One region of the Desulfocurvus sp. DL1XJH-121 genome, then DNA from elsewhere that is predicted to be linked to it. Evidence: predicted binding sites of a transcription regulator. Region 1 holds the regulator's gene; each other region holds the start of a gene.
The links. The regulator sigma-54, encoded in region 1, starts transcription at its own class of promoters, with help from an activator protein. The targets are predictions, from matches to a motif close to CTGGCACGGNNNNTGCTT.
Positions count from the first base shown of each region.

Region 2: a site for sigma-54 is predicted at 3,340-3,357, ahead of ACYYG1_RS04525 (motility associated factor glycosyltransferase family protein). Genes of this name have one in related genera too.
Region 3: a site for sigma-54 is predicted at 3,727-3,744, ahead of ACYYG1_RS02225 (DVU0150 family protein). Genes of this name have one in related genera too.
Region 4: a site for sigma-54 is predicted at 5,433-5,450, ahead of ACYYG1_RS12105 (DNA-binding transcriptional response regulator). Genes of this name have one in related genera too.

Region 1 is NZ_JBTVWW010000007.1:25,216-32,492, forward strand. It holds gene pyrG (CTP synthase) at 1-240, shown strand, start outside; gene kdsA (3-deoxy-8-phosphooctulonate synthase) at 250-1,071, shown strand; gene ACYYG1_RS06530 (KdsC family phosphatase) at 1,052-1,582, shown strand; gene lptC (LPS export ABC transporter periplasmic protein LptC) at 1,579-2,160, shown strand; gene ACYYG1_RS06540 (LptA/OstA family protein) at 2,157-2,702, shown strand; gene lptB (LPS export ABC transporter ATP-binding protein) at 2,702-3,424, shown strand; gene rpoN (RNA polymerase factor sigma-54) at 3,635-5,083, shown strand; gene hpf (ribosome hibernation-promoting factor, HPF/YfiA family) at 5,185-5,721, shown strand; gene ACYYG1_RS06560 (PTS sugar transporter subunit IIA) at 5,725-6,174, shown strand; gene rapZ (RNase adapter RapZ) at 6,179-7,081, shown strand; gene ACYYG1_RS06570 (PTS sugar transporter subunit IIA) at 7,136-7,277, shown strand, end outside.
Region 2 is NZ_JBTVWW010000004.1:122,090-129,366, forward strand. It holds gene ACYYG1_RS04510 (phosphatase PAP2 family protein) at 1-154, opposite strand, end outside; gene ACYYG1_RS04515 (3D domain-containing protein) at 290-799, shown strand; gene ACYYG1_RS04520 (VanZ family protein) at 860-1,270, opposite strand; gene ACYYG1_RS04525 (motility associated factor glycosyltransferase family protein) at 1,525-3,294, opposite strand; gene ACYYG1_RS04530 (cysteine synthase) at 3,434-5,755, shown strand; gene ACYYG1_RS04535 (sigma-54-dependent Fis family transcriptional regulator) at 6,009-7,277, opposite strand, start outside.
Region 3 is NZ_JBTVWW010000002.1:160,619-167,895, forward strand. It holds gene ACYYG1_RS02205 (universal stress protein) at 1-15, shown strand, start outside; gene ACYYG1_RS02210 (two-component system sensor histidine kinase NtrB) at 216-1,787, opposite strand; gene ACYYG1_RS02215 (hypothetical protein) at 1,925-2,251, opposite strand; gene ACYYG1_RS02220 (sulfite exporter TauE/SafE family protein) at 2,256-3,335, opposite strand; gene ACYYG1_RS02225 (DVU0150 family protein) at 3,352-3,651, opposite strand; gene ACYYG1_RS02230 (sigma 54-interacting transcriptional regulator) at 3,936-6,464, shown strand; gene ACYYG1_RS02235 (response regulator) at 6,710-7,102, opposite strand; gene ACYYG1_RS02240 (sensor histidine kinase) at 7,099-7,277, opposite strand, start outside.
Region 4 is NZ_JBTVWW010000017.1:11,750-19,026, forward strand. It holds gene mnhG (monovalent cation/H(+) antiporter subunit G) at 1-88, opposite strand, end outside; gene ACYYG1_RS12080 (MrpF/PhaF family protein) at 97-384, opposite strand; gene ACYYG1_RS12085 (Na+/H+ antiporter subunit E) at 385-915, opposite strand; gene ACYYG1_RS12090 (transferase) at 1,302-2,735, opposite strand; gene ACYYG1_RS12095 (SLC13 family permease) at 2,832-4,310, opposite strand; gene ACYYG1_RS12100 (CBS domain-containing protein) at 4,349-4,894, opposite strand; gene ACYYG1_RS12105 (DNA-binding transcriptional response regulator) at 4,971-5,348, opposite strand; gene ACYYG1_RS12110 (dinitrogenase iron-molybdenum cofactor biosynthesis protein) at 5,570-5,911, opposite strand; gene ACYYG1_RS12115 (sigma-54 interaction domain-containing protein) at 5,908-7,277, opposite strand, start outside.

The sequences.
Region 1 (7,277 bases):
CGCCACCGCCACAGGTACGAGTTCAACAAGGAATACTTCGACATGCTGGGCGACAAGGGGCTGGTCTATTCGGGCCTGTCCCCGGACGGCGAGTTGGTGGAGATCGTGGAGGTCAAGGATCATCCCTGGTTCCTGGGCTGCCAGTTCCACCCCGAGTTCAAGTCCAACCCCATGCATCCGCACCCGCTGTTCGCCGCCTTCATCGGCGCGGCCAAGAAGCAGAAGTACGGCGACAAGTAAAGGAACCGCATGACCAACGTCGATCTGTTCGAAGCGAGCCTGGCCGGGCCGTTCGTCATCGCAGGCCCCTGCGCTCTGGAGAGCCGGGACGTGGCCCTCTGCGTGGCCGAGGCCGTGGCCGAAATCACGGCGGACCTGGGCCTCACGGCCGTGTTCAAGAGCTCCTTCGACAAGGCCAACCGCACCTCGGTGACCAGCTTCCGGGGCCCGGGCATGGACCAGGGCCTCAAGTGGCTGGCCGAGGTCAAGGCGGCCACGGGCCTGCCCGTGATCACGGACATCCACCTGCCCGAGCAGGCCGCGCCCGTGGCCGAGGTGGCCGACGTGCTGCAGGTCCCGGCCTTTCTCTGCCGCCAGACGGACCTGCTGGTGGCCGCCGGGAACACCGGCCGCGTGGTCAACGTCAAGAAGGGCCAGTTCCTGGCGCCCTGGGACATGGCCAACGTGGTGAACAAGCTGAGGAGCACGGGCAACGGGCGCATCTGGCTCACGGAGCGCGGCGCGAGCCTGGGCTACAACAACCTTGTGGTGGACATGCGCAGCCTGGCCATCATGAAGGGCCTCGGCTGCCCCGTGGTCTTCGACGCCACCCATTCCGTGCAGATCCCGGGCGGGCAGGGCGCCAGCTCGGGCGGGCAGCGCGAGTTCGTGCCGCTTTTGGCGCGCGCCGCCGTGGCCGCCGGGGCCTCGGGCGTGTTCCTGGAGACGCACCCGGACCCGGACAAGGCCCTGTGCGACGGCCCCAACTCCTGGCCCCTGGGCTCCCTGCGGGCCCTGCTCAAGGACCTCAAGACCCTCTGGAGTCTCGAATATGAGTGCCAAACCCAGTGAACAGGCCGCGCGCGTGCGGCTCCTGGTTCTGGACGTGGACGGCGTGCTCACCGACGGCGGGCTGTACTACGACCACCAGGGCAACGTGTCCAAGCGCTTCAACGTGCAGGACGGCCTGGGCATCAAGCTGGCCCAGGCGGCCGGGCTGCACGTGGCCGTGATCTCGGGCCTGGATTCCCCGGCCGTGGCCAGCCGCGTGCGCGAACTGGGCATCGAGGAATACCACGCCGGGCACACGGCCAAGATCGACGTCCTCAAGGGCATCTGCGAGCGCCTGAAGCTCGGCCTGGACGAGGTCGCTTTCCTGGGCGACGACTGGGTGGACGCCGGGGTCATGTCCCTCGTGGGCCTGCCCATGGCCGTTGCCAACGCCCAGCCCGAGATCCTGGTCCTGGCCGACGTCATCACCGAACTGGCCGGGGGCCAGGGCGCTGTGCGCGAGGCCGTCCGCTACATCCTGGACGCCCGCGGCGACCTGGACGCCCAGTGGGCCAAGTGGAGGAAGCGTTGAGCCGCAAGATCGTCCTGGCCTGCGTCATCGGCTTCCTGCTCTGGGCGGGCGTGGGCGTGGGCCTCTGGTTCTGGATGTGCGCGAAACAGGACGCCAAGAAGCTGGCGGACCTGGCCCAGGACGTGAACGTCGAGGCCGTGATGCAGCGCGTGGAGCTGTCCCGCGGCGCCGAGGGCAAGGCCGAATGGCGGCTCACGGCGGACGGGGCCGACTACCTGCGCGAGCAGGCCCTGGTGCGCCTGACCAACCCCAAGATCACCTACTACCGCCCCGACGGTTCCGAGGTTCTGGTCAGCGCCTCCGAGGGCGAGGTCAGCCAGGAGACCGGGGACGCGGCCCTGTGGCCCGACGTGCTCATCGTCTCCGGGCCCAACACCATCCATTCCAAGCGCCTGGACTACGCCGGGAAGAAGCGCGAGATCGAACTCACGGACCAGGTGCGCCTGGACCGCGGGGACCTGACCCTGCGCGCCCCGCGCCTGACCATGCTGCTTTCCTCCAACGACATCACCGCCGGGGGCGGGGTCACGAGCACCCTCTGGCCCGCCCAGGCCCCGGCAAAGGAGCCCAAGAAGTGAAGCCTTTCGCCTCTCTCGTCCTGTGCGCCGCCGTCCTGCTGACCCTGGCCTGCGTCCCGTCCCTGGCCGCCGACGGCAACAAGGTGCCCACCAAGATCACCTCCGACACCATGATCTACGAGCAGGACGGCCGCAGCGTGACCTTCACCGGCCACGTGCACGTGTCCCGCCCGGACATGGAGATCTGGAGCAACAAGCTGCTGGTGGTCCTCAAGGACACGGGCAAGAAGACCACGGGCTCCGTGGGCGCGGACCCCGGCGAGGTGGAGAAGATCGTGGCCACGGGCAAGGTTCGCCTGCTGCGCGACGGCAAGGAGGGCTTCTGCGGCAAGGCCACCTACAAGGTGGAGCCGGGGGTGCTGGTGATGGAGGATTCCCCGCGCCTGGTGGACGCGGGCAACACCATCGCGGGCCGGGTCATCCGGCTGTATCTCAAGGACAACCGCAGCGAGGTCGAGGGCACCCGCGACGCCCAGGTGGAGGCCGTGTTCTTCACCCCGGCGGACCAGGGCAAGGATTCCGGCAAGGAAGGGAAGAAGTAGTGTCCGTGCTCAGCGCCGAGGCGCTTCTCAAGCGGTACGGCCAGCGCGAGGTGGTGCACGACATCGGCCTCAACGTGGAGCAGGGCGAGGTCGTGGGCCTCTTGGGCCCCAACGGCGCGGGCAAGACCACCACGTTCTACATGCTGGTGGGCCTGGTCAAACCCAACGGCGGGCACGTGCGCCTGGACGACCACGAACTGGCGGGCCTGCCCCTGCACGACCGGGCGCGCCTGGGCCTGTCCTACCTGCCTCAGGAGAGTTCGGTGTTCAGCAAGCTCTCCGTGCGCCAGAACCTGGAGATCATCCTGGAGCACACGCGCCTCACCCCGGCGGAGCAGAAGGCCAAGGCCGACTCCCTGCTCAGGGAGTTGGGCATCACCCGTCTGGCGGACCAGAAGGCCATGCACCTCTCCGGTGGCGAGCGGCGCAGGCTGGAGATCGCCCGGGCCCTGATCCTGGACCCCAAATTCATGCTTCTGGACGAGCCCTTCGCCGGCATCGACCCCATCGCCGTGGACGACATCCAGGGCATCGTGCGGGGATTGAAGGAGAAGGGTATTGGCGTTCTTATCTCCGACCACAACGTGCGCGAGACCCTGCGCATCTGTGACAGGGCCTATCTCGTGTACGAAGGCCGGATTATTCTGGCCGGCACCCCTGCGCAAATTATCGAAGACCCGAAGGCGAGAAAAGTCTATCTCGGCGAAGGCTTCAGTCTCTAAGATCTTGTTTTCACATTTCTAAATTTACATTCAAAAACCTTGCCATCGGTGTTGCAAGGTTCGACGGACTATGGCATGGTCACCCTGCGTCCGGGTCTGGAGCGTTCGGTATTTCACATTCGGCTCACGGCGCGGCAGCCCGGGGGGTTTCCCGGGCGCCTTTGAGTGAACCGCGGGCATACTCCGCATAGGGAAGGCGTACTCCTCGATATGGGACTTGAACTCAGACAGCAACTCAAGCTTTCTCAGCAGCTGGTCATGACCCCCCAGCTGCAGCAGGCCATCAAGCTGCTGCAGCTCTCGCGCCTGGAACTGGTGGACATGGTCCAGCAGGAGCTGCTGGAGAACCCCCTGCTGGAGGAAAAGCCCGAGGAGATGTCCGAGGAGGCCCGCGAGGCCGTCCAGGACCGCGCCGAGACGCCGTCCGAGACCCGCGGGGATTCCGAGCCCGTGAACGTGGAGCAGGAGCTCATCAAGAGCGCCGAGTGGGAAAGCTACCTCGGCGAGTTCTCCTCCACGGCCAAACAGGTCCAGATGCGGGAGTACGAGACGCCGGAGGAGGGCATGTCCTTTGAGGCGCGCCTGTCCTCCAAGCCGTCCCTGGAAAGCCATCTGGACTGGCAGCTCAGGCTCTCCGACTTCACCCCCGAGGAAGCCGCCGTGGGCGAGGTCGTCATCGGCAACCTCGACGGCCTGGGCTACCTGCGCGCCGAAACCGACGAACTGGCCGAATTTTGCGGGGTCTCCCCCCAGGTGGTGGAATCCGTTATCCTGCGCATGCAGCGTTTCGACCCCCTGGGCGTGGCCTCGCGCTCCCCGCGCGAATGCCTGCTGGTGCAGATGGACGCCCTGGGCCTGGACGACCCCATTCTCGTCTCCCTGGTCTCCGACCACCTGGAGGACCTGGAGAAGCGCCGCTACAAGCCCATCGCGCGCAAGTTCAAGCTTTCCATGGACGAGCTCAAGGCGTACCTGGACGTCATCAAGAGCCTGGCCCCCATGCCCGGGTCTTCCTTCGCTGGCAGCGAGCCGCAGTACGTCTCCCCCGACGTGTTCGTGTACGAGTACGACGGCGAGTTCGTCATCGTGCTCAACGAGGACGGCATGCCCCGGCTGCAGATCAGCCCCTACTACGTGGACGCGGTCAAGACCCGCAGCTCCAACGAGAAGGAGTACATGCAGGACCGCATGCGCTCGGCGGTCTGGCTGATGAAGAGCCTCTACCAGCGCCAGCGCACCCTGTACAAGGTCATGGAGAGCATCGTGCGCTTCCAGGGCGAGTTCTTCCGCCACGGTGTCCGCAAGCTCAGGCCTCTGATCCTCAAGGACGTGGCCGACGACATCGAGATGCACGAGTCCACCATCAGCCGCATCACCACCAGCAAGTACGTGTCCACGCCCCACGGCGTGTTCGAGCTGAAGTTCTTCTTCAACAGCGCCCTGGACCTGGACGACGGCAGCCAAGTTGGCAGCGAGTCCGTGAAGGCCATGATCAAGGATTTCATCGACAAGGAGGACCCGCGCAGGCCCCTGTCCGACGAAAAGCTGGCGGACATGCTCAAGGACGACCTGCAGATCAACATCGCCCGGCGCACCGTGGCCAAGTACCGCAGCGCACTGGGTATTCTTTCGTCCTCCAAGCGCAAACAGATTTTTTGATCTGCCCGCCTCCTGGTCCCTTTATTTTGGTTTGGTTTCGTCCTACACTGAAGATGACCGGGAATCCCCGGTGTTCTTCACCTCAAGTTAGGAGGACGCCCATGCAGATCAATTTCAACTTCAAGAATTTCGAACCCTCCGACCATCTGAAGAAGTACGCCAAGAATCGTTTCGAGAAGCTCTTCAAGTACGCAAGGACGGAAAACGCCTCCCTTCTGGTCAATCTGTCCGTGGACAAGTTCCGGCAAAAGGCCGATGTGGTTTTCACGGGAGACGATTTGAACCTGTCCGCCAACGAAGAGTCCGAGGATATGTATTCCACCGTGGACCTGGTGCTGGACAAGCTGGACGCCCAGGTGCGCAAGGCACGGGAAAAGGCCAAGGACATCAGGCGCAAGCGCGGATCCGTGCGCATGGACGTGATCAGCTTCTCCGATTCCGGAGAGGGCGAGCGCGTGCCCGCCATCCAGGCCACCGACTCCTACGAGCCCAAGCCCATGAACGTGGACGAGGCCGCCATGCAGCTGGAGTCCAAGGGCTATGAGTTTCTTGTTTTCCTCAACGCGGAGACCGATCGCGTCAACGTCATCTACAACCGCAAGAGCGGCGATTACGGTCTCATCGACCCTGGGATGTAGCGAATGAAGCTTGGAGATTTGCTGGATAAGGATTTGGTATTGCCCACACTCTCGGCCAGGACCAAGACTGAGGTCCTGGCCGAGCTTGTGGCTGCGGTGGCGCAGCGGGAGCAGGGCCTGGACCAGAAGGCCGCCCTGGCTGTGTTGCAGGAGCGCGAGAAGCTCGGCACCACGGGCATCGGGGACGGTATCGCCATCCCCCACGGGAAGCTCGAGAACATCGAGAACATCCTGGTGGCCGTGGGACGCAGCGAGGAGGGCGTGGAATTCGAGGCCCTGGACCACAAACCCTGCCGCATCTTCTTCCTGGTGCTCGCGCCGGAGCAGGTGGCCGGGATGCATCTGCGGGTTCTGGCCCACATCTCGCGCCTGCTCAAGGACGACCAGTTCCGCAAGGCCTTCCTCGTGGCGGACGACGCCGAGGATCTCTGGCGTCTGGTGAAGGGGGCCTAGGGGCATGGACGAACGGGGAGCGCAGGCGGCGGAAGCATCGACGTTTCCCGTCATCATCCTCACCGGGCTTTCCGGCGCGGGAAAGTCCACGGCCCTCAAGGTCTTCGAGGACCTGGGCTTCCTCACCGTGGACGGCCTGCCGCCCACGGTCATCCCCGAGATGGTCGGCCTGTTCGTCCGCGAGCCGCACATGTCCCACCGGGGCCTGACCCTGGGCCTGGACGTGCGGGTCGAGAATTTCAAGGCCCAGTGGGAGGCCATGCTCTCCCGGCTGCGGGAGATGGGCGTCACGCCCCGCGTGGTGTTCGTGGAATGCAGCGCCCCCGTGCTGCTGCGGCGCTATGCGGCCACCAGGCGGCCCCATCCCCTGGAGGGCGCCTACGGCCTGGAGCGCGCCGTGGAGGAGGAGCGCAAGCTGCTCTGGAGAGTGCGCGAGCGCGCCGAGCTGGTGGTGGACACCTCCGGCTATTCCATCCACGACCTGCGCCGCTTCCTGCAGGAGAAGTGGAATTTCCTCAAGGAGAAGCGCTGGGGCCTGCGGGTCTACGTCCTGTCCTTCGGGTTCAAGCACGGTGTGCCCACGGACGCGGACATGCTCTTCGACCTGCGCTTTCTGCCCAACCCCTATTTCGACGAGAGCCTGCGTCCCTATTCCGGGCTGGACAAGCCCGTGGCCGATTTCGTGCTGCGTTCCGAGATCGGGACCGGGTTTCTTGACAAGCAGCTCGATTATCTCAAATTCGTCCTGCCGTGCTACGCCCGCGAGGGCCGCTATCGCCTGACCGTGGCCTTCGGCTGCACGGGCGGGCGGCATCGTTCCGTGGCCGTGGCCAAGGCGGTCTTTGACTCCTTGGCCGACTCGGATTATGCAGTCTTTCTCGAACACCGCCACCTTGATCTCGAATAGCGGCCCCGTCGGGGTGGGCCGCGGGCAGGCGAGTCAGTCCGGACCATCATCATAATGAGCAGCCAAGACAACAAATCCAAGGACGTGGGCGTGGTCGTGGCCACGCACACGGATTACGGCGAGCACCTTCTCGCGGCCGCGGAGATGATCCTTGGGCAGCAGAAAGGCTGCCGGGCGGTGCCCGTGGACATGGGCC
Region 2 (7,277 bases), on a different contig from region 1:
ACGCCGATCCCAGCGCGGGCCAGTCGGCCTTGTGCAAACGGAAGAACTGGAGCACGTCCCGCTCGGGTCCGATGAGCAGGTACTCCAGGGCCAGGACGAAGAGCAGGGGGGCCGAGATCAGCAGGTAGTGCCCGGCCAAGGATGCGTATCGCATGCGTTCCCTATAGGGTACGGGGCCAGGCAAGGCAAGGAGCGGGGCGCAGGAAAAAAGGCTTCACAGCAAAACGCGCGACACGGTATACTGGCCCCGGACGCCCGCGCTTCCGGCGCGGCCCCTGGGAGGAGAAGCATGTACCGGACCTTTGTTTTGCTGCTCATAGTGGCCCTGGGGGCGGTGGCCTGGCTGCAGGAGACCCGCATCGCCGGCCTGGAGTCCCGCCTGGTCGCCCAGGGCGAGCGCCTGAGCGAGATCCAGGTCCGCCAGCAGGCCTCCGGGGACGTGGGCGGCCTGTTCGCCAAGCTCATCCTGGACAACCGCAAGACCATCCTGGACCTCAAGCGCAGCCGCGAGGTCACGGTCACGGCCTACAGCCCGCGCATGCGCGAGACCGATTCTACCCCCTACCTCACGGCCAGCAACAACCCCGTGCGCCAGGGCATCGTGGCCGTGTCGCGGGACCTGTTCGACTCGGGCTGGGTCTTTGGCCGCAAGATCTATCTGAAGGGTCTGGGCATGTTCACCATCGACGACCTCATGGCCCCGGAAAAGCGCAACCAGATCGACATCTTCATGTACGACACCGACTCCGCCCTGGGCTTCGGCAAGCGGACCCTGCGGGCCAGCCTGCTCGACAGTTAGCGGCGGCGCTCGTGTAATTATCGGCGTCCGGCAACGGGCGCATTTTTTTTGCGTGGGGAGTCAGGAGCGGGGCGGGGCCTTGCGGGAACCGTCGCCGTGGTAGTGGCGGTCCATGCCGCTTTGCCTGAGGTGGGCGCGGATTTTGAGGCGCACGCCCAGGCGCATGCCCAGCGCCACGCCCAGGATGTCCGCAGCCAGGCCGAGGAAGGACGGGGCCAGCTGCGGCACGAAGGCCCGGGCCACCTCCAGTCCCGCGCCCAGGAAGATCATGGTCCCGGCCCCGGTGATGGCCGCGCGGCGCGCGCCCAGGCCCAGCATGGGCAGCATTCCCAGCCAGGCGTAGGCCGCCAAATGCAGGAGCGCGCGCCCAAGGACCGGGGCGCTCTCCAGCCCGGGCGTCAGGGACGCCCAACCCACAACAGCCACCGAGGCGGCCCACAGGGCGAGTATCAGGGGATGGTTCCTGGACATGGCGCGGCCACCCTACGCCCGGCCGAAGGGAGGGGCAAGGCTGCCCGGAATTCCATGACCGACGGCCGTGGAGCCGGGGCGTCGAAGGTAGGGCTGCCTTTTGATGATGAGCTTGGCTGGTGCCCCAGGCTGCCCCAAAATGTGCGGATGCAAGGCGCAAGGACACCGCAAGACCGACGCGTATTCCACAATACGCGAGGGTTTGCGGTGTCCGCAGCAACGAAGCAGACGTGCGTTTTGGGGCAGCCTGGGGGCTAGGCGGCGCGGGTTTTGGCGTTGACGCTTAACTCATCGTCGACGTGCTTGACCTTCTCCAGCACGCGCACGAAGAGCTGCTTCAGGCGCACGAAGTCCTGCATGCGGTGGACGCCGCCCAGCTTGGCCATGGCGGCCACGTCCATGAATTCGTTGTACAGGTACGGGGTGTACAGCGGGTCCTGCCTCAGGAACATGAGCACGTGGTTCAGGACGCCCCGGATTTCCCCCTGGCGCTTGGCCGAATGCTGGAAGAGCTTGTAGAGGCGTTTTTGCACGGATTTGAGCGAGGTGGTCCAGGCCGCCAGGCGCGGCTTGAACACGGGCACGGACCTGGGGGCGCGCGCCGCGTCCAGGGCGTCGGTGAAGGTCCCGAGGCTGCCCTCCTCGGAATCCAGAAGGTTTTCGGCGTACAGGTCGTCCAGGCCCAGGGCCACGGAGCCCTTGATTTCCAAGCCGCCGCCGTAGAGGTTGAATACCGGGATGGCCATGCGCTGCACGTCGGCCTGCATGTCGCGCTGGGCCGTGACGTAGGACATGGCCGAGATGACTTCCTTGCCGTCCATGTTGGTCATGCGCACGTGGCGCTTGGGGTCGAAGTCGCGGCGCACGGTCTGGGCGTGGTGGCCGGCCACGTGGCTGCGTTCGCCCTTCCAGGCGAAGTCCTGGCCCGCCAGCACGATGCGCTCTGCCCCGCACCAGGCGAGGAAGCGCAACAGGGCCACGCTGACGTTGCCGCCCGCGTCGATGACGTGCTCGCGTTCCTTGATGATGAAGGTGGCCAGCCCGCCCAAGGTCCACATGGGGATGGCGGGGCCGGGATAGCGGCGCACAACCTCGGGCTGGACCTTGGTGGAGTAGATCAGCGGGATGCGCGAGGCCCAGTCCATGTCCAGGCGCTCGAAGACCCGCTGGATGCCCTGGCTGTAGTCGATGGCCATGCACAGGTGCGGGGTCAGGCCCTGGGCGTGCACCGCGGGCAGGGTCTGCAGGGCCGTGGCGTAGAAGGCTTGCCCGGGGTTCTGGGCCAGGGCCGGGCCGAATTCGGCCAGGGACGGGCCCGCGCCCAGGACCACGGCGGTCAGGCCCTTGGCCGCGCCCTCCAGGGAGTTTATGCTGCCGTTGGCGAAGGCCTGGCGGAAGTTGGCGATCTCGTTGTCCACCATGGTGTCCTGGCGGTTTCTGAGGGTCACCAGCTCCATGGCGATATTTTCCATGTTGCGCTTGGCCGTGGCCGACCATTTGGCGTATTCGGGGCCCATCTGGGAGCTGGGCAGGTCCGCGCGCAGCTGCACCGCGCCGTAGATGAACTGCAGGTCCAGCCGGCACAGGGCCTTGTACAGCACGGGCTCGTCGGGCGGCAGGAACCGCAGGCGGCCCTGGTTGATGAAGGGCGTGTAGTCCGTGAGGGCCAGGCAGGCCGCGAGCATCTCGGGCCGGGGCTCCATGACCAGCACCCCGTGCGAGGGCGGATGCGTGGTCAGCACGTGGTTCAGGCCGTAGCCCAGGTTGCAGCCGATGAGCACCGTGGCGCTTTTTTCGGCCTTTTCCGTAGGCTGCCAGCGATGATAGAAAAATTGGGGCGTCGCGTCGCCGAACAGGAGCTTGTTCTCGCCAAGGGGCAGGTCGAGCAGGCCGTGGCGGTTGGCCACCAGTTGCTTTTCCAGAGCGTTCGGGTCAGAATCCTGGCCCTTGAGCCAGGGCGCGACGGGAGAGCCCTTGGCTTCCAGGGCTTCGAGGTTCTTTTCCAGGTATTTGAACAGTTCCATGGTTTCGGCTCGCTGTACGGGTTTACGGTCTGGGTCGGCCAGGAAATGCAAGGACCCTGCCACCCGCGCAGGCCATTGGCCGGGCCTCAGGCCGGCCAGCGCGCTCCGTGGGGGCGAAAGTATAACAATCGGAAATATAATGATTTATGAGAACATCCTGCAGCTGACGGGCAAGACGCCCCTGGTGCGTCTGAACCGCGTGGCCCCTCCGGGAAGCGTCGAGTTTTTGGCGAAGGTCGAGTTCTTCAATCCCGGCGGGTCCATCAAGGACCGCGTGGCCTCGGCCATGATCGAGGCCGCCGAGGCCGCCGGGGAGCTGGCTCCGGGCAAGGTCATCATCGAGCCCACTTCGGGCAACACGGGCATCGGCCTGGCCATGGCCTGTGCGGTCAAGGGCTACAAGCTCAAGCTGCTCATGCCCGAGACCGCCTCGGAGGAGCGCAAGCGCATCATGCGCGCCTACGGGGCCGATATCGTGCTCACCGAGGGCCGCCTGGCCACGGACGGGGCCATCGAGGAGGCCTACCGCCTGGCCCGCGAGGAGCCCGAGACCTACGTGCTCATGGACCAGTACAACAACCCCGCCTGCATCGAGGCCCACCGCGCCAACACCGCGCGCGAGATCTGGGAGGCCACCGAGGGCAGGGTGACCCACGTGGTGGCCGCCCTGGGCACCTCGGGCACGGCCATGGGCCTGGTCAAGGGCCTCAAGGAATTTTCGCCCGAGGTGCGGGTGGTGGCGGTGGAGCCCTACGCCCGCCACAAGATCCAGGGTCTGAAGAACATGCAGGAGTCCTATCCCCCGGGCATCTACAACAAGCACATGCTGGACGACGTGGTGCACGTGGAGGACGAGGAGTCCTTCGAACTCTGCCGCCGCCTGGCGCGCGAGGAGGGGCTCCTCGTGGGCATGAGCTCGGGCGCGGCCATGGCCGGGGCCCTGAAGGTGGCCCAGGGCCTGGACAAGGGCTTGGTGGTGGTCATCATGCCCGACGGGGGCGAACGCTATCTGTCCACCACGCTGTTCGCCCAGCGCGAGGAGCGCGGGGTGCGCATCAGCGGCGCGGCAGGGGGCGACGCCTGCCTGACGGCGCGCGAGGGCGGCCTGTCCCTGTACACCGTGGGCCCGAGCCTGGACAACTGGGACGTTCCCGAGTTCTGGCGGCGCTTGGTGCTGCTGGACGTGCTGGCGCGCCGCCTGGAGCAGGACGGCGCCGAGGTCCGCGTGGCCGCCGGGCTGGCGGACCTGGACGACCGCACCATGGCCGCGGCCCGCGCCGCGCACATGCCGCGCGCGGTCTTCGCCGCCTCGGTGCGCGAGGACATCGAGGCCAGGGCCGCGCTGCTGGGCATGTCCGGGCGCGTGGTCTTCCCCCTGGCCGGGGAGTGCATGGACGCCTGCACGCGCCTGTGCGAAAAGCTCCTGGCCTCGGGCCTGGCCTACGAGAAGCTCCGAAGCGTGTATTTCGACGTGCTGCGCGACGCGGATTACGGGCGGCTCACGGACATGGACATGGACAAGCTCTCCCTGGGCAAGACCGTGGACCTGGCCGACTACGTGAAGGCCAACCCCCAGGACTTCACCCTGCTCAAGCGCGCCACCCTGCAGGACATCAAGGACGGCGAATTTTGGCAGACCAGCTGGGGCAACGTGCGGCCGAGCTGGTTCCTGCAGATGGCCTCCGCTGCGCTCTGCGCCCTGGGCGCGCCCGACGTGTTCCTGGGCGGCGAGGCCCATCGCTTCCCGCACATGGAGAACCTGCGCGCCCTGTGGGCCGCGGGCGGCGGGGGCGCGGGCTGCGCCTGGATGGCGGCCCGGCCCGTGGCCGAGCCCGAGGCCCACGGCGACAAGGCCGGGGACGCCTTCCCCCAGGCCAACCTGGGTGCGCTCCTGGCCGGGGGCTACGCCCCGGCGGCCCTGCGCATGTGGCTGATGTCCGCGGGCTATCACAAGCCCCTGGATTTCTCGCGCCCGACCCTGGAGATGTGGGCCAGGAACCAGCGCACCGTGCAGGACTTGGCCGCGTCCCTGGCGTCCCTGCCCGGAGGCGAGGGCGGGGGCGTGGGCCCGGAGGTGGAGCAGCTCCTGGTGGACGCCAAGGGCTCCCTGCGCGAGGCCCTGGACAAGGACCTGGCCCTGTACGCCTACTGGCCGGAACTGTTCGCCTTCTGCCGAGGCGTCAAGCGCCGCCTGGGCCAGGGCCGGTTGACCCTGGACGAGGCCCGGGCCTGCTCCGGGCGGCTGTCGTCCATGGACAAGGCCCTGGGCATCCTGGACGCCTCGGCCCTGCCCGTTTCGCCCACGGCCTGGCCGCGCGAGGCCGTGGACCTGGTGAACAGGCGCGAGGTGGCCCGGGCGGCCCGGGACTTCGCCCAGGCCGACGCCCTGCGCGACGAGCTGGCCAAGGCGGGCTGGCGCGTGGAGGATACGCCACAGGGAGCGCGCCTCTACGAAACCTAGCAGACCGCTGAAAAGCGGCGATCTGCTGCGTCGCTTCGCTGCTGCGAAAACTGCAAAACCTCGCGTACGGGGAGTACAGCTCTGCTCTCAATATCTGTAAGGCTCGAAGATTCGCCTAACAGCTAGTCGGTCGTCGGTCTTGCAGTTTCCTTGCGCCTTGCATCTCTCCATTTTTGAACGATCTGCTTGCTGGCCCTGCGATTCGTGAAAACAAAAAAGGCCGCGCTTTGCGCGGCCTTTTTTGCGTCGAGGGTCAGCCGCGGATGCCGAATTTCTGCATCTTGGCGTACAGGGTGTTTCGGCCGATGCCCAGGGCCCTGGCCGCGCGGCTGACGTTGCCCGAGTGGTAGCGCAGGGCCTCGCGGATGGTCTCGGCCTCCACGCTCTTGAGGCGGAATCCGCCCGCTTCCGGCTTCCGGGCTGCCCGGGGGGCCGCGTTCAGGTAGCCGGGCAGGTGCCGGGGTTCGATGATCCCGTCCTGCATGGTGTTCACCGCGTGCTCCACGCAGTTGAAGAGCTCGCGCACGTTGCCCGGCCATTGGTGACGCGCCAGGACCTCCATGAACTGCGCGTCCAGGCCCGCGAAGCGCAGGCCGAACTCCTCGCACAGCCGCCGCGCGTGGCGCTCGGCCAGCAGCGGCACGTCCTCGGACCGCTCGCGCAGCGGCGGGATGCGGATGCCCACCACGTTGATGCGGTAGTAGAGGTCCTCGCGGAAGGCGCTCTCGGCCACCAGCGCCGCCAAATCGCGGTTGGTGGCGGCCACGACCTTCACGTCCACGGCCAGGGGCCGCGTTCCGCCCACGGGCACCACGGCCCGTTCCTCCAGGGCCCGCAGCAGGTTGACCTGCATGCTCAGCGGCATCTCGGATATCTCGTCCAGGAACAGCACGCCTTTGTCGGCCTGCTGGAACTTGCCGCTGCGCCCCTTGCGGTCCGCGCCCGTGAAGGCCCCGCCGCAATAGCCGAAGAGTTCGCTCTGGATCAGCTTCTCGGGCAGCGCGCCGCAGTTCACGGCCACGAAGGGGCCGTTCGCGCGCGGCCCGGCCCGGTGGATGCCCCGGGCGAAGAGTTCCTTGCCCGTGCCCGATTCGCCCGTGAGCAGCACCGTGGACGGGGTCCTGGCCGCGTTGGCGGCCTTGCCGATGGCCTGGGCCATGATCCGGCTGCGGAACAGGATGTCCTCGAACCCCCTGGGCGCGCCGCCTTCCCCGCGTGCGTCGGACGGGAGGGCGTCGGGCTTGGCCGCGTCCCGGGGCTTGACGCGCTGGGGCTCGGACACGGAGATCACCGTGTCGCACCAGGTCCCGTCCGCCGCGAACACCGGCGCGGCCTGGGCCATGAGCCGGGGGTTGGTCAGGCATTTCAGGGGCACGGGTTCGGCCCGGGGCGAGTCGTGCTTTTGCCGGGCCAGGAACACGTCGAAGTCGAAGAACTCGTCGACCCTGCGCCCGCGCAGGCTCCCGGGCCGTCCCAGCAGGGATTCGGCCGCGCCGTTGGCCCCGCTGACGCGGCCCTGGCC
Region 3 (7,277 bases), on a different contig from region 1:
TGGATGCGCTCCTAGCGGGCCGCTGAAAAACAGCGATCTGCGGCGTTGCTGCGAAAAATGCAGACCCTCGCGTATTGGGATACAGCTCTGCTCTCGATATCTGTAAGGCTCGAAGACTCGCCTAACAGCTAGTCGGTCGTCGGGCCTGCATTTTTCTTGCGCCTTGCATCTCACTGTTTTTGAGCGGCCCGCGCAGAAGTTTTTCCAACAGTCTGCTAGAGTTCGTCCTCGGGGCCGAATCCGGGGGCGCTGTCCGGGACGTCGTCGTCCACGATCTCGGGGATGGGCGAGGGGCTCCATTCCACGGACAGGGTGGGCATCAGGCGCATGGTGATGGTGGTGCCCTCGCCCGGGCGGCTCTCCAGGTGCACGCTGCCCCCGAAGTCCTCGATGATCTTCTGGATCATGGCCAGGCCCAGGCCCGTGCCCCCCTCCTTGGTGCTGGCGAAGGGGCTGAAGGCCTTTTCCATTTCCTGGGGCGTCATGCCCCGGCCCGTGTCACGCACGGACAGGGCCACCATGTCCCCGTCCAGCACCGCGCCCATGGTCACGGTGCCGCCCTCGGGCATGGCCTCCAAAGCGTTCTTGACGCAGTTCACCAGGCACTGCTTGATGCGCCCGGGCCCGGCGATGACCTTGGGCAGGTCCGAGGCGCACTGGATCACGAACCCGTAGCCCGAGCGCTCGTACCCGATGCGCATCAGTCCGGCCACTTGCTCCATGAGCGGGGGCAGGTCCACCTCGCCCACGGAGCCCTGGGTGGGCTTGGTGAAGTTCAGGACGTCGCTGAGCATCTTGTCCAGGCGCTTGGTCTCCTCCAGGATGATCTGGGCCTTTTCCTTGTCCGTCTCGTCCAGGTTGGGCGACTTGAGGAGCGAGCCCACGAATCCGCCGATGGCGAACAGCGGGTTGCGGATCTCGTGGGCCAGGTACATGGCCATCTCGCCCACCACGGAAAGCTTCTCGGACTGCTGGCGCTGCTTTTCCAGGCTGGTGCGCGAGGTGATGTCCCGGCGCAGCACGGCCACGTGGGTCATGTTCCCTTCCGCGTCCCGGATGGGGTAGGAATAGATGCGGAAATACAGGAGCTTGCCCTCGGGGCTCACCCGGGTCAGCAGGGCCTCGGCCTTGCGGCCCTGGGCCAGGGTGGCGTGGAACGGGCACTTGAGGTTCTCGCCCCGGCAAAAAGGCACGCCCCGGGCCAGGCTCTGCACCTGCCAGCAGGGCTTGCCCACGAGGTGCTCCTTGTCCTGGCCCGTGCGCTGCTGCACGTGCTCGTTCATGTCCACCACGCGGCTCTTGAGGTCCAGGAGCAGCACGTCCTCGCGGATCTGCCCGGCCACGGCCTTGAGCAGGGCCCGGGAGCGGTCCAGCTTCATGCGCTGGTGCATGGCCGCCTGGTGCATAGTGTGCAGCCCGCACAGGAACACGGCCCCGCGCCGGTCCATGATGGACACGCCCTGGGGCACGTCCCGCCGCGCGGCTTGGGAGTCGAAGACGCCCTTGATGTCCACCGCCAGGTTCAGCTCGGGAACCTCGGCGAGCATCGCCCGCCAGGACGCGAACACGCGCACGCCCTCGGCCTTGAGCCGTTCCACCTTGCCGGTGTTCAGGTCCGGCTCGGCCACGGCGGACAGGCGCATGGGCGGCAGGAACACGGAATAGGACTCGTCGGACAGGATCTCCGACAGGGACCAGAAGCCCGGGCCCGAACCCACGATGCCCACCACGAACTCCTGGTCGTCGAGTTCCCAGAGGCAGAATCCATCGGCATTGTCAGGGATCATGCGCTGTCCCCCGGCCGGACTGCGGCCTGGTCTGCGCCGCCCGCGTGGCGGCGGCGAAGGTCTTCGGGACCAGGGTAGTGCGGACGGATGCCGGGTTCAACGGGGGGCGGCGCATCCAGCCGCCGGTCGGAGTCGGGCTATTCCCGGGCCCCTTGCTTGGTCACGTTCATCACCTTGAGGGCGATCTTGCCGGAGCCTCCCAGGTCGTAGGCGATGCGCAGGATGTCCCCGGGTTCCGGGGCCAGGCCGATCTTGGCCGTGGAGATGTCGAAGGTGGCGGTGACGCCGGTGCTGCGTCCGTAGGGATGGTCCTGGCTGAAGTTGATGTCGTATTCCTCGACCGTCAGGGTCTGGGCGGCGGCGTTCAGCTCCAGGCACTTGCCCTGGACCACCTCGGCGGCCAGGGCCCCGGACGGGGCCAGAAGCAGGGCGGCCAAGGCCAGGGCGGCGAATATCTTGTTCATGTGCTCACTCCTCGCCCGTGCCGTGGGCCTCGGCCCGCGCCAGTTTCTTTTCCCGCAGCTCGCTTGCCGCGCCCACCAGCATGACCTTGAGGATGTACAGGCAGAGCAGGGCCATGGTCCCCAGGATCAGGACGGCCGCCGGGGTGTCGTGGCCCAGCTGCTTGAGGATCACCGAGAGCATGCAGCAGACCACGGCCGCTCCGAAGGCCAGGCGGATGCCGTAGCCCCTGGAGTACTTCGTGGCCACGGTGCCGATCTGCGCGCCGATGGCCGCGCCCGCGAGCATCACGAACACGGCCACGATCTCGATGCGGCCCTTGAGCGTGTAGGTGAAGGCTCCGTAGATACCCGCGAGCATCACGGTGAAAAGGTCCGTGCCCACGGCCACGTGGGTCGGGCAGCCCAGGAGGTAGACCAGGGCGGGCATGCGCAACAGCCCGCCGCCGATGCCCAGGAATCCGGCCAGCACGCCCGTCGCCAGGCTGACGGCCACGGGCAGCCACAGGGAGCAGGTGAAGCCCGCCACGTGGAAGTCGATCATGGGCGGGATGTTGATTCTGCGCAGGAGCTTGTACCAGGTCACGCCGTCGGGCTCCTGGTCCTCGGATCTGTCTTCTCCCTGGCTCAGCCGCCTGCGCTTGCGCCGCGAGGCCTTGAGGCAGTCGTAGAAGATCATCCAGGCCACCAGGGCCAGGAATCCGGCGTACATCCAGCGGATCACGGCCCCGGCCAGACCCAGGCGTTCGAAGTGCATCACGAACTGGGCCCCGATCTCGATGCCCGCCATGGTGCCCAGCAGCAGGATGAATCCCAATTTGTGGTCCACGTTGCCGAACCGGGAGTGGCGCACCGTGGAGATCATGGACTTGCCCGCGATGTGCGCCATGTCCGTGCCGATGGCGAACGCCATGGGAAAGCCCAGGATGTTCAGGCCCGGCGTGACCATCCAGGCCCCGCCCATGCCGAAGAAGCCGCCGATGACCCCCACGGAGAAGCCGATGAGCAGCAGCCCCGGCCACAGGATGTGCATGCCCGCGATGGGCATGTACATGTAGAGCCAGCCTGGATCGTTGAAGAATTCCATTCACATGCCCCGGCGCCTAGAGTTCGATGATCTCGCGGGTTTCCAGGTCCAGTCCCGTGCGGGCCATGATGGTGTCCATGAGCAGCCCGAGGATGCTGCCCACTAGGAGCGTCAGGACCACGGTCCAGACTGCGAATAGGGTGATGTTGGTATTGTAGAGGTCGGCGAGGTACCTGAGCATGGCCGAGTCGATGACCCGGGTGTCCACCACCACAACCAGTTCGTGGAAGTCGCGGGCGCCGGCGAAGGCGCAGCCCGCCGACCAGAGCAACAGGAGCAGGACACGGGGTATCAGGGCCATGCGGGTTTTGGGCATGCGGTCTCTCCTTGCGCTGCTGCCTGTTTGGGCGTCGGCCCCGGGCTTTGCCCGATAGACCACGCTCTTCTGCTTGAGCAAAGCCTATGCCAATGGCTCGAAGTGCGCGGCAAGGCGCGAGGCCAGCAGAAAATAGGCCTTGCGCAATAGGTTTTTGCGTGATAGCCGAAAGCTGGTTCCGCGACTCATATCAAGAGGAGGGTCTTGTTGTGGGGATTTTCAGCGGGCGTTTAGCGCCGTCCGGACCCGAGGACCGCAAGGGCAGGGCCACGGGACGGAGCTTGATGACGAAGCTCATGTTCTGGCTGCTGCCGTCGGTGGTTATCATCGTCCTGGCGGAAGGCCTCGTGAGCTACCGGGTTTCCTACAAGTTCATCGACATCGCCCTGGAGCGGAACGTCCGTGTCCAGACCCTGGCCATCGCCCACGGGGTGAACACCTTCCTGGACACCTGCAAGCGCGACCTGCTGTTCGTGGCCAAGGGCTCCATGAACGAGGCCTCCCTGCGTGATTTTCTTGCGCGAAAAAAAGCCTCGGGCTGGACCGGGTATCGCGAACTGTCATACGTGTCGCCGGATAACGAGGGGCACGTGATTCTGGTTTCCAAGGGCCAGGACATCTTTCGCATTCCCGAGGGCCGGGTTTCAAACATGTCCCCGGATCCGTTCATGGTTTTCGAGGAGGCCAAGGGGCTCAAGCCCGGTCAGGTCAGCCTCTCGCGCATCGTCAAGGCCGAGTATCCCTTTCCCTCCAAGGATTCCAAGAGCCGCCGGGTCTCGTCCCACATCATCCGCTTCGCCACGCCCTGCGACCCGGACGGGGACGGCCGCTTCGGGTATCTGGTCCTGGCCGTGGACGTACGCCGGGTGCGCGACATCCTATCCCTGTACAACTCCGACCAGTCGCCCCTGTGGGGTTATCCGCGCAGCGACGAGCTGCGCTTCAACTACCTGTTCGACCCGCAGGGCTGGATCCTGTTCCAGTCCGAGGATTTGAACCAGGATGACCCGCCCCTGACCACCTATCTGGCGCGCACCGGGCTGGACGGCACCCTGGGTCGCCCGGGCCTGGACTGCGCCTTCCGGCCCAGCTCCGGAAACATGCCCTTCTGGAGCATGATCGCGGACATCGGCGAGTCCAAGGCCAACCTGCTGCGCGTGGCGGACAAGGGCACCGAGACCGGCGAGATCAAGCAGTATTATTTCTCCTACGCGCCGGTGACCTTCGACTCCGGGGACGGCAAGCCCAGGGTCCACTGGGGCGTGGCCTACGTGGACCGCTCCAAGCTGACCCTGGCCGCGGGCTACAGGCACCTGGACAGCCTGTTCATCATCACCCTGGTGGCCGTGGGCGGGATATCCCTGATCCTCTTCGTCACCAGCCGCCTGGTGACGCGCCCCGTGCTCCTGCTCTCGCGCAGCGTGGACAAGTTCCGCTCCACCGGGGAGATCCGCAAGATCGACCTGCACGCTGCGGGCTATGAGACCGGCCTGCTGTCCGAGACCATCAACGACATGATCGACATCATCCGCCAGCAGCGCACCGAGCTGAAGCAGAAGGACGAGATCATCCGGGCCGTGAGCCTGATGGAAAAGGCCGACATCGCCAGCGAGGTGCCCCGCGACGCGGACGGGGCCGAGCTGAACATCATCCCCGAGATCGTGGGCCACGGCCCCAAGATCGTGCAGCTCAAGTCCGACATCCTCAAGGCCTCCCAGGCCGACGTGGACGTGCTCATCCTCGGCGAGACGGGCACGGGCAAGCAGCTCACGGCCGAGGCCGTGCACCGCCACAGCGGGCGCTCCTCCAAGCCGTTCATCTCCATCAACTGCGGGGCCCTGGACGAGAACCTGCTCCTGGACACCCTTTTCGGCCACGTCAAGGGCGCGTTCACCGAGGCCCGGGGCGACCGCAAGGGCGCGTTCCTGGAGGCCCACGGCGGGACCCTGTTCCTGGACGAGATCCAGGCGGCCTCGGCCAAGGTCCAGCAGTCGCTGCTGCGGGCCATCTCCATGCGCAAGATCAAGCCCCTGGGTTCGGACAAGGAGCTGGACGTGGACGTGCGCCTCATCGCGGCCACCAACGCGGACCTGCCCGAACTGATCAAGGCCGGGGATTTCCGCGAGGACCTCTACTTCCGGCTCAAGGTCATCACCGTGCAGACGCCCTCCCTCAAGGAGCACCCTGAGAGCATCCCCGCCCTGACCATGTACTATCTGCACCATGCCGAGCAGATGGTGGGCCGCAAGGGCGTGGCCCTGTCCAAGGGCGCGCTGGAGAAGCTCAAGCAGTACGAGTGGCCCGGCAACATCCGGGAGTTGATCAACGTCATCACCCGCGCCGTGGTCATGACCGAGCACGACATCATCCAGGCCACCGACATCCGCCTGGAGGGCGAGGACCGGCTCGGGCTGGCCGGGGCCCTGCCCGGGGCCGAGCCCTGGGCCCGCCGCGACGGCGCCGCGCCCGAACCCGGCCCCGGCCGTGGGCCCGGCCGTGGGCCTGTGGACGAGGAACCCGCCTCCGCCGAGGCCGAGCCCGCGGAGCCGGGCGCGGGACTTCCCGCGCAGGCGTCTCCGCCCAGGCCAGCGCCCCAGGGCGGGGGAGCCATGTCCAGGCTCAACGCGCGCCAGCGCCGGGCCTATCCCGAGATCATGCGCCGCGCCGAGATCAGTCGCCAGGATTACCAGGACATCGTGGGCGGCGGCCTGCCCTCGCGCACCGCGGTCTACGATCTGCAGGACATGGTCAAGAAGGGCCTGCTCACCAAATCCGGCAAGGGCCCGGCCACGCGCTACGTGGTGCCCAGCTGATCCGGCCCGGTCCCGACCGGCCGACGAGAACATGACGGAACCGGCGCGCTGTGTGCAGCGCGCCGGTTCTTTTCGCTTGCGGCCTTGTGTGGGGTGCGGGGGTCAGCTGAGTGCCGCGCGGGGGCGTTGCCCGCTTGCTGGAGTGCGGGGCGGGGTAAGATTTAGCGGGACCTCCCGGGCAGCCGCGCCCCCCGCAGAGGGCGTGCAGGGAGCGCGGACCGGGACGCCGCCGCGGGTTGGCCCTCCTAGGCGGAGAGGGCGCCCCGTTCGTTGGCCCAGTGGATCTTCTTCACTATCTCCTTGGTGGAGCATGGCTTGAGCAGGTAGTCGAAGGCCCCGTGGTTCATCATCTCCACGGCGTCGTCCACGGACGCGTGCCCCGTGAGGATGATGACCACCACCTTGTCCAGGTTCCGCTTGCGCATTTCCTTCAAGGTGCCCAGGGCGTTCAGGCCCGGCATGCGCACGTCCAGGAGCATCACGTCGTAGCCGGTGTGCCCCAGCTCCTCCAGGGCCGCCTCGCCGCTGTCCACCCCGTGGGCGAACAGGGTGTCGTCCCTGTTCAGGAGGGTGGTCAGGTTGGTGCGGAAGGTCTCGTCGTCGTCCACAACGAGGACCCTGATGATGGTTTCGGTCATGGCTGCACCTCCGTTCCCGGCCCGGGACCGCCCAGGGGCAGGCGCAGCACGAAGCGCGCGCCGCCGCCGGGGTTGTCGAGGACCGTGATTGCGCCGCCCAGCCTGTCCATGATGCCCAGGCACACGGAGAGGCCCAGACCAGTACCCTTGCCGGGGGGCTTGGTTGTGAAAAAGG
Region 4 (7,277 bases), on a different contig from region 1:
AGTCCGGAAAGCGCAGGATGCCCAGGGAACCCCCGAAGAAGACGACGAGGCCCAGGACGAGCAGCGCTTTGACCGCGAGATCGAGCATGATGCCTCCTAGTTGTCCTGGGGCTGGTTGCGGAGCCCCTTGCGTTTCTGGAAATATCTCGCCGCGGCGATGACCGCGATGAAGTTGAGCATGCCGTAGGCCAGGGCGATGTCCACGAACATGTCCTGGCGATGGAACAGGTGCCCCGCGATGATCAGCAGCACCACCGTCTTGGAGCCGATGCCGTTGACGCCCACCAGGCGGTCCAGGGCCGTGGGACCCACCACGGCGCGGTACAGGGTCATGAGCATGATGGCGATGAGCGCCAGGGCCGTGCCTATGAAGAAGCCGTCCATCTATTCCTCCCCGAAGGTCTTGGCGATGTTCCGCTCCATGTCCCCGGGCAGTCCGTCGGCGGACTTCTTGTCGATGGCGTGCACGGTGTAGCGGCCGAAGCGGTCCACATACACGGTGATGGTGCCGGGGGTGAGCGTGATGGAGTTGGCGAAGGTCAACCGGGCCATGGTTCCCGTCAGGTAGGAGTCGATCTTGATGACCCTGGGGGAGATCATCGACATCATACGCGGATGGAAAGCCAGGTAGAGGAGCCAGATGTTGGCCTTGACGATTTCCCAGATCAGCCAGGGGATGTACAGGATGAACCTGAACCATACCCCGGTTACGGCGGCCTGCGTGTTCGGTGGGAAGAGCAGGTCCGACGACGCCCAGGCCACGATGGCGCAGCAGATTACGCCTAGGCTCATGTGGAACGGGTCGAATTTGCCCGAGAGCACTACCCAGGTCACGGCCATGAGCACGAAGGTCAGTGCCACCGCGCCCAGGCGTTTCCTGGGCCTGGTCAGGGTTTCTTGGTGGTTGTTCGCCATGTCGTTGTCCTTAAAAATGGAGGGTGACGGAATACGGGCCTTGGGGAACGTGGTCCGACCAAAGCCCGGAAAGGCATATTTCACCAAGATGTTCAGCGGGTCAAGCTCACCGGTGAACAAACTTCAGGCAATGGTGCGCGAAATCAGCCTTTATGTGAAGGGTCCCGCCATGTCCCGCAAGGAAGGCGGGAATGGTGGGAACCCACGGCCGTTGCGCGCTACCATGCGCCTGGAATAACGATGCGGTGGTTGTGCAACTCCCGTGCCGTGTGCACGGAGCATTTGTGCGGTCGCCCAGGTTGCCGGAAAGCTCTATATTGGCCTTGTTATTTTTTTGATTCCAATATGTTGTTTTCGCAATAGGGCTGGAGGTTCACGCTGCTTGTTTAAAATAGATCAAGCATTGCCGGAGCGATGTCCACGGTGGGATAGATGCCTTTGAGAGGGCCGTCGGGGTAGGGTTGCACAATGCTGAAAGACATGTCCTGGTTCTTTTGGGCGTGTCCGGCCATTGATTTTCCGTCATAGAAGGCGCCGTTCTCTTCCAGGATATGCTGGATGCGGTGGGTGAAGGCGTCCACGAAGGCCTTGCCCGATCCGGAAAACCGCATGCTGCCGAATTCCGCTTCGCCGCTGAATTCGCGAAGCCGCGTCAGGGCCACGCTGTTGTTGGTGATGTCCTGCTGGCGGGTGATGTATCCCCAGACAAGTGAACCTCCTGGAATTTCGATTGGTTCAACGGCGTCGATGATGGTGTGGGGCATGATGATGCAGCCCTTGCCCACCTGTACGGGATTTTCCGGGGTGCCGTGGACAAAGGCGTTGAAGCCCACGAAGCAGTTGGGGCCGCAGTGGGCGTGGATGATCTTGCCGCCGTGGGCTGTGACGTTCATGCCCTCCAGGTGCGCATGCACGATGTAGCAGTTCTCTTGGGCGTTGGCGCCCTCGCCCAGGGAGGAATCCTCTATGTAGGCCCGCTGGGCCACGAGGACCTTCTTGTCCACCTGGCAGGAACCCTTGACCACGGCGTAGGGGGACACGGCCGCGCCCTCGGGCACGTCCCGGGGCTGGCCCTGGTTCACGGAGCTGTAGATGGGGACGAAGTCCTCCTTGCGGTTCTCCACGTAGTCCATCATCACGCCCGTGGGCCGCGCGCCCACCTTGTAGTCGATGTAGTGCGGCAGCACCTCGCGCGGGAAGCGGTAGTCGAACTCGAAGGAGCCCTCGGAGCGGATCCAGACCCGCCCGGGCTCCACGTAGGTGTGGGAGATCTCCCCGGCCTGCACGTAGCTGTGCATGCCGAACACGCAGTTGTGGGCGCTGGTCAGGTCCACGGTGGCGAAGGGCTCCAGCAGGCAGCCCTCCATGGGCGAGCCGTGGATGTTGGACCAGTGCAGGGCCACGGTGTTGCGGATGGCGAATTTCTCCAGGTTTTCTGGATCGTGGGACTTGTTGTGCACCAGGGTCTTGATGAGAAAGCTGTCGCGGATGGAGATGAACTCGTCGTTGTAGAGCTTGATGGTCATGCCCTCGAAGTCCACGCTGTCGCCCTTGCGCTTGAGCTCGTCGCCGCGGATGTCGCTCTTGTAGACGATGGAGCGGTCCACCACGCACTTGCCCAGGAAATAGGTGCCCGAGATGCAGGACTCGGAGAACTGGAAGCGCAGGGGGTGGTGGGTGGTCAGGGCGTAGAAGGCGTAGAAGGCCGAGTAGTTGTCCGGATTGATCAGGGTGCGGATGTGGGGGCCCACCTCGGCGAACTCGTGGAGGTTGACGTTGACGCGGTTCACGATGCTGTCGATGAGCTTGTTGACCTGCATGGGGCTCTCCGTCCGCTGATGGTTGTAGGCGTGGCGGCGCGGCCCCGGAAAGACGGGGCCGCACCATTACCTCATAGTCGAATGCCTGCGTGTGGTCTACCCGCCCGCGGGCAGGGTGATGGACATGCCCATGAGGGGCCAGAGCACGTACACGGCCAGTCCCGTGACCGCCATCAGCAGGATGGACGCCGGGATGCCGTACATGAAGAACTCCCCGCTGGTGAACTGTCTGGAATTGTAGGCGATGGCGTTGGGCGCCGCGCCCACCAGGAGCAGGAAGGGCATGCCCGCCACGATGAGCGAGGAGAACAGGATGACCTCGCCGGCCACGCCCAGGTAGGGCGCGATGACCAGGGCCACGGGCAGGGAGATGGCGATGGCCGCCACGTTCATGATGAAGTTGGTCATGATCATCACGAAGAAGGCGATGGACATGACGAAGATGAACCAGTGGGCCTCCTTGAACATGGCCAGCCAGTTCACGGCCAGCCACTTGGCCGCGCCCGTCTCCCAGAGGCAGAAGCCGATGGACATGGCCCCGGCGAAGAGCAGGATGATGTTCCAGGGCACCTCCTCCAGGTCCCGAAGGTCCAGGATGCGGAACACGTAGAAGAGCACCGTGGTCATGAGGATGATGGCGGTCTTGTCGATGGGCTTCAAGGCCGGGATGAAGGACCGCAGGCTCATGATCACGATGGCCGTGCCCACGATGACGGCGGCCAGGATTTCGTTCCGGCTCAGGCGGCCCAGGCCGGCGTTGAGCTCGCGGGCCTTTGCGCGCAGCCCGGGGATGGTCTTGTGCTCGGGCTTGCAGAAGATCATGAAGAAGCCCCACAAGAGGAAGGTCATCAGCCAGCCGATGGGGAACATGTAGTAGGTCAGCTGGAAGAAGGTGATGTCCTGGCCCATGATGTCCTTGTAGAAGCCCAGGGCCACGGCCCCGCGCGCCGCGCCCAAGAGGGTCACGATGGACCCGGCCCCGGCCACGTAGGCCATGCCGATGAACAGGCCCTTGCCGAACTTGGTGGGCGTGTGCGGGTCGTCGGAGTACAGGCTGTAGATGGCCACCAGCAGCGGATACAGGGTGGCGGCCACGGCGGTGTGGGCCATGATGTGCGTGAGCGCCGCGCAGACCACGAAGCTGCCCAGCAGGATCATGGACGTGCGCTCGCCCACGATGTCCAGCATCTTGTAGGCCAGGCGCTTGGTCAGCCCGGTCTTGGTGAACACCGTGCCGATGACCAGGGAGGCGAAGATGAACATCACGGACGGGTCCATGAAGTCCTTGAAGGCCACCTTGGCCGGGCGGATCAGGAACAGGGCCTGGAGGATGCCGATCATCAGCGAGGTCACGCCGATGGGCACCACCTCGAAGACCCACCACGTCCCGGCCAGCAGGAACACGGCCAGGGCGCCCTTGCCCTCGCGCGAGAGCAGGAAGTGCTCGCCCATGGGGTCGATGGCGTCGGGCCAGGCCGGCGAGAAATAGACCACGCAGAACAGGGCCACGCCGGTGAGCATGAACACGAGCCGTTTCCAGTCGAAGGACGCGGCTTGTTTGGTTGCGGCAGTCATATTGGATTACCTTCCCTTTGTCTGGGGTTGGATGGGGATTATCTGGCGCAGGCCAGGACGAGGGCCTTGATCCTGCTGAACACGTCGCCGAAGCGCAGCGCGCCCACGACCTTGCCGCCCTCGCGCACCAGCAGAGGCTGGTGCGCGCCCATGACGTAGAGGTGCAGGGCCTTGTCCAGGCCCGCCCCCGCGTCCACGAACTCGGTCTCGGCGGGCTCGTGCATGATGTCCGCCACCTTCAGGCCCGAGGCCTTGCGGCAGAGGTCCGCCAGGGGCGCGGACCAGAGGTCGTATTCCCTAAACATCGCGGCCATGTAGTCCGGGGTCAGCACGGACCGCTGGTCCATGGACTCCAGGATGCTCTTGTATCCGGGCTCCAGGGCCAGGTAGATGTCCGTCATGGTCACCTTGCCGCGCACGCCCCCGTCCGGCCCGAAGACCAGCACGTCGCGGTGGGAATGCGCCTGGCCCCTGGTCTTCTTGTCTTCCTCCAGCGCCAGGAAGCAGTCCAGGAGGGTGTCCTCGATCCCCACGGAGACGTACTCCCCGATGGGGATCATGAGGTCCTTGATAGTGATGTCCATCAGCCGTCCTCCAAAGGTTTGTCCGGGCGCCCCACCCGGCTTGCGTTCATGCCGGGGCCGCGATCCGGCCCCGGGCTCAGCTTCGTTTCGCGGGCCGTTTGCCCGCGCCCTGGATCTTGTGCAGCAGCTCGTTGACGTCGAAGGGCACCAGCATGTCGTCCAGCACCCCCTGGCTCCTGGCGCGCATGGCGAAATCCACGTCCCCGCCGCTCTCCAGGAGGATGATGCCCGCCTTGGGGGCCGCGTCGGCCAGCCTGCGGATGCGGCCCAGATCCTCGTCGCCGCACTCCCGGGCCAGGAACAGGATCACGTCCGCGCCCCTGTCTGTGAGAAATCGCACAGCCTCGCCGGTGTCCGCCTCCTCGTCCACCACGATGCCGGCGGCGGCCAGGCGGAAGGCCAGCTGGCTGCGGAAACCGTCGTCCGGCGCGAGGATGAGAACGCGCGGGCCCATGCTTTTCGACTCCTTGGCAACGCGGATCTCCCCGCGTTGTCCGGCCATGGCTCTTGGCATGAAATTCACAAAGTCAGGCCGGAAAAGCAGAAAGCATGCCAGAAAAAATATGTCTGAATACCGGATAATTGGCGATTGGAGGCGAAACAGGCGAGACGAATTGAAACTATACGAAACGAATTATCAAAGACAAAAAGAAACAAAAAGCCACATATCGGTAATCACATGTCGTCGGGGCAATCCAGGACCGCGCCGGGTTCCAGGGTGCGGGAGTCCAGGGCCGCGAGCACCGAGTCCAGGCCGCCGATGACCGAGTCGTAGACCTCCACGCCCTTCCATTGCAGATAGTCGTAATACTTGCCCTCGATGGCTCCGCAGACCACCAGGGAGACCTTTTCCGTGAGCACCAGCTTGCACAGTTCGTCGGCCGAGGCCGAGGACAGCACCAGGGTCTTGCCGTCGGCCTCGGCGCCGCTCTCCAGGCGGCCCAGCCAGGCCTCGGCCGTGAGGTCGAAGCGGGCGGCCACGTGGTCCAGGTCCAGGGTGATGAGGATCTTGGTCATGCCGGGGGCCCCTGGGGATCGATCCCGTGTTTCTTCATCTTGCGCCACAGGGTGCTGCGGCCCCAGCCCAGGATGTCCGCGGCGCGGCCCCGGCGGCCCTTGGCCTGCACCAGGGCGTCCATGATCAACTCGCGTTCCGCCGCGTCCCAGTTGGGGGCGTGGGGCCTGGCCGCGGCGCGCGGCGGGGCCGGGGCTCCGGGCTCCACTGGGCGCGGGGCCGGGGCCGGGTGCGGCCGGGTCATGTACGCGGGCAGGTGCTCGGGCAGCACGGTGTCGCCCTCGCAGACGTTGACCGCGTATTCCACCACGTTGCGCAGTTCGCGCACGTTGCCCGGGAAGGGATGGCCGAGCAGGATGTCCCGGGTGCGCGGGCCGAGGCTTTTGACCTCCTTGCCGAAGGAGGCCCGGAACATGGCCAGGAAATGGTCCGTGAGCATCTCCAGGTCCTCGCCGCGCTCGCGCAGGGGCGGCAGGTGCATGCGCACCACGTTCAGGCGGTACAGGAGGTCCTCGCGGAACAGGCGCTGGGCCACCATCTCCTCCAGGTCGCGCAGGGTGGCGGCGATGATGCGCACGTCCACCTTCACGGGCTTGGTGCCGCCCAGGGGATAGAAGGTCTTGTCGTCCAAGAAGGACAGCAGCTTGACCTGCAGGGGCAGGGGCAGGTCGCCGATTTCCGTGAGGAACAGGGTTCCGTTGTGGGCCAGCTTGAAGCGGCCGGACTTGTTCTCCACCGCGCCGGTGAACGCGCCCTTGACGTGGCCGAAGAGTTCGCCCTCCAGGAGCGTCTCGGGCAGGGCCCCGCAGTTGACCTTCACGAAGGGGCCCTTGGCCCGGTCCGAGGACTGGTGGATGGCCTCGGCCACCAGGTCCTTGCCCGTGCCCGTTTCGCCGGTGATGAGCACCGAGGAGTCGGTCTGGGCCACGCTGGGCAGCAGCTGGAACAGCTTCTCCATCTTGGGGCTGTGGCCGATGATGCCCGCGTACCCGAAGGCGGCCTGCTGGCTGGGCTCCAGGTTTCGGAGCAGGCGCAGGTCCTCCACGGTCTCCATGTAGCCCTGCACGGACCCGTCCGCAGCGCGCACGGGCGAGGCCGTGACGCGCACGGGGATGCGTTCGCGGTCGGCGTTGATGATGTCGCCCTCGGCGCAGGCCGGGGAGCTGTCGCGGTCCAGTCCCGCCAGGGGGCAGCTGCGGCCGCACAGGCTGCCGCGCAGGGCGTAGCGGCAGGGCAGCCCCAGGCTGCGCCGCGCCGGAAAGCCAATGAGCACCTCGGCGGCCTGGTTCATGGCCACCACGCGCCGTCGGGTGTCCAGCAGGAGCACGGCCAGGGGAATCTCGTCCAAGAGCGGCAAAAAGGGCACGG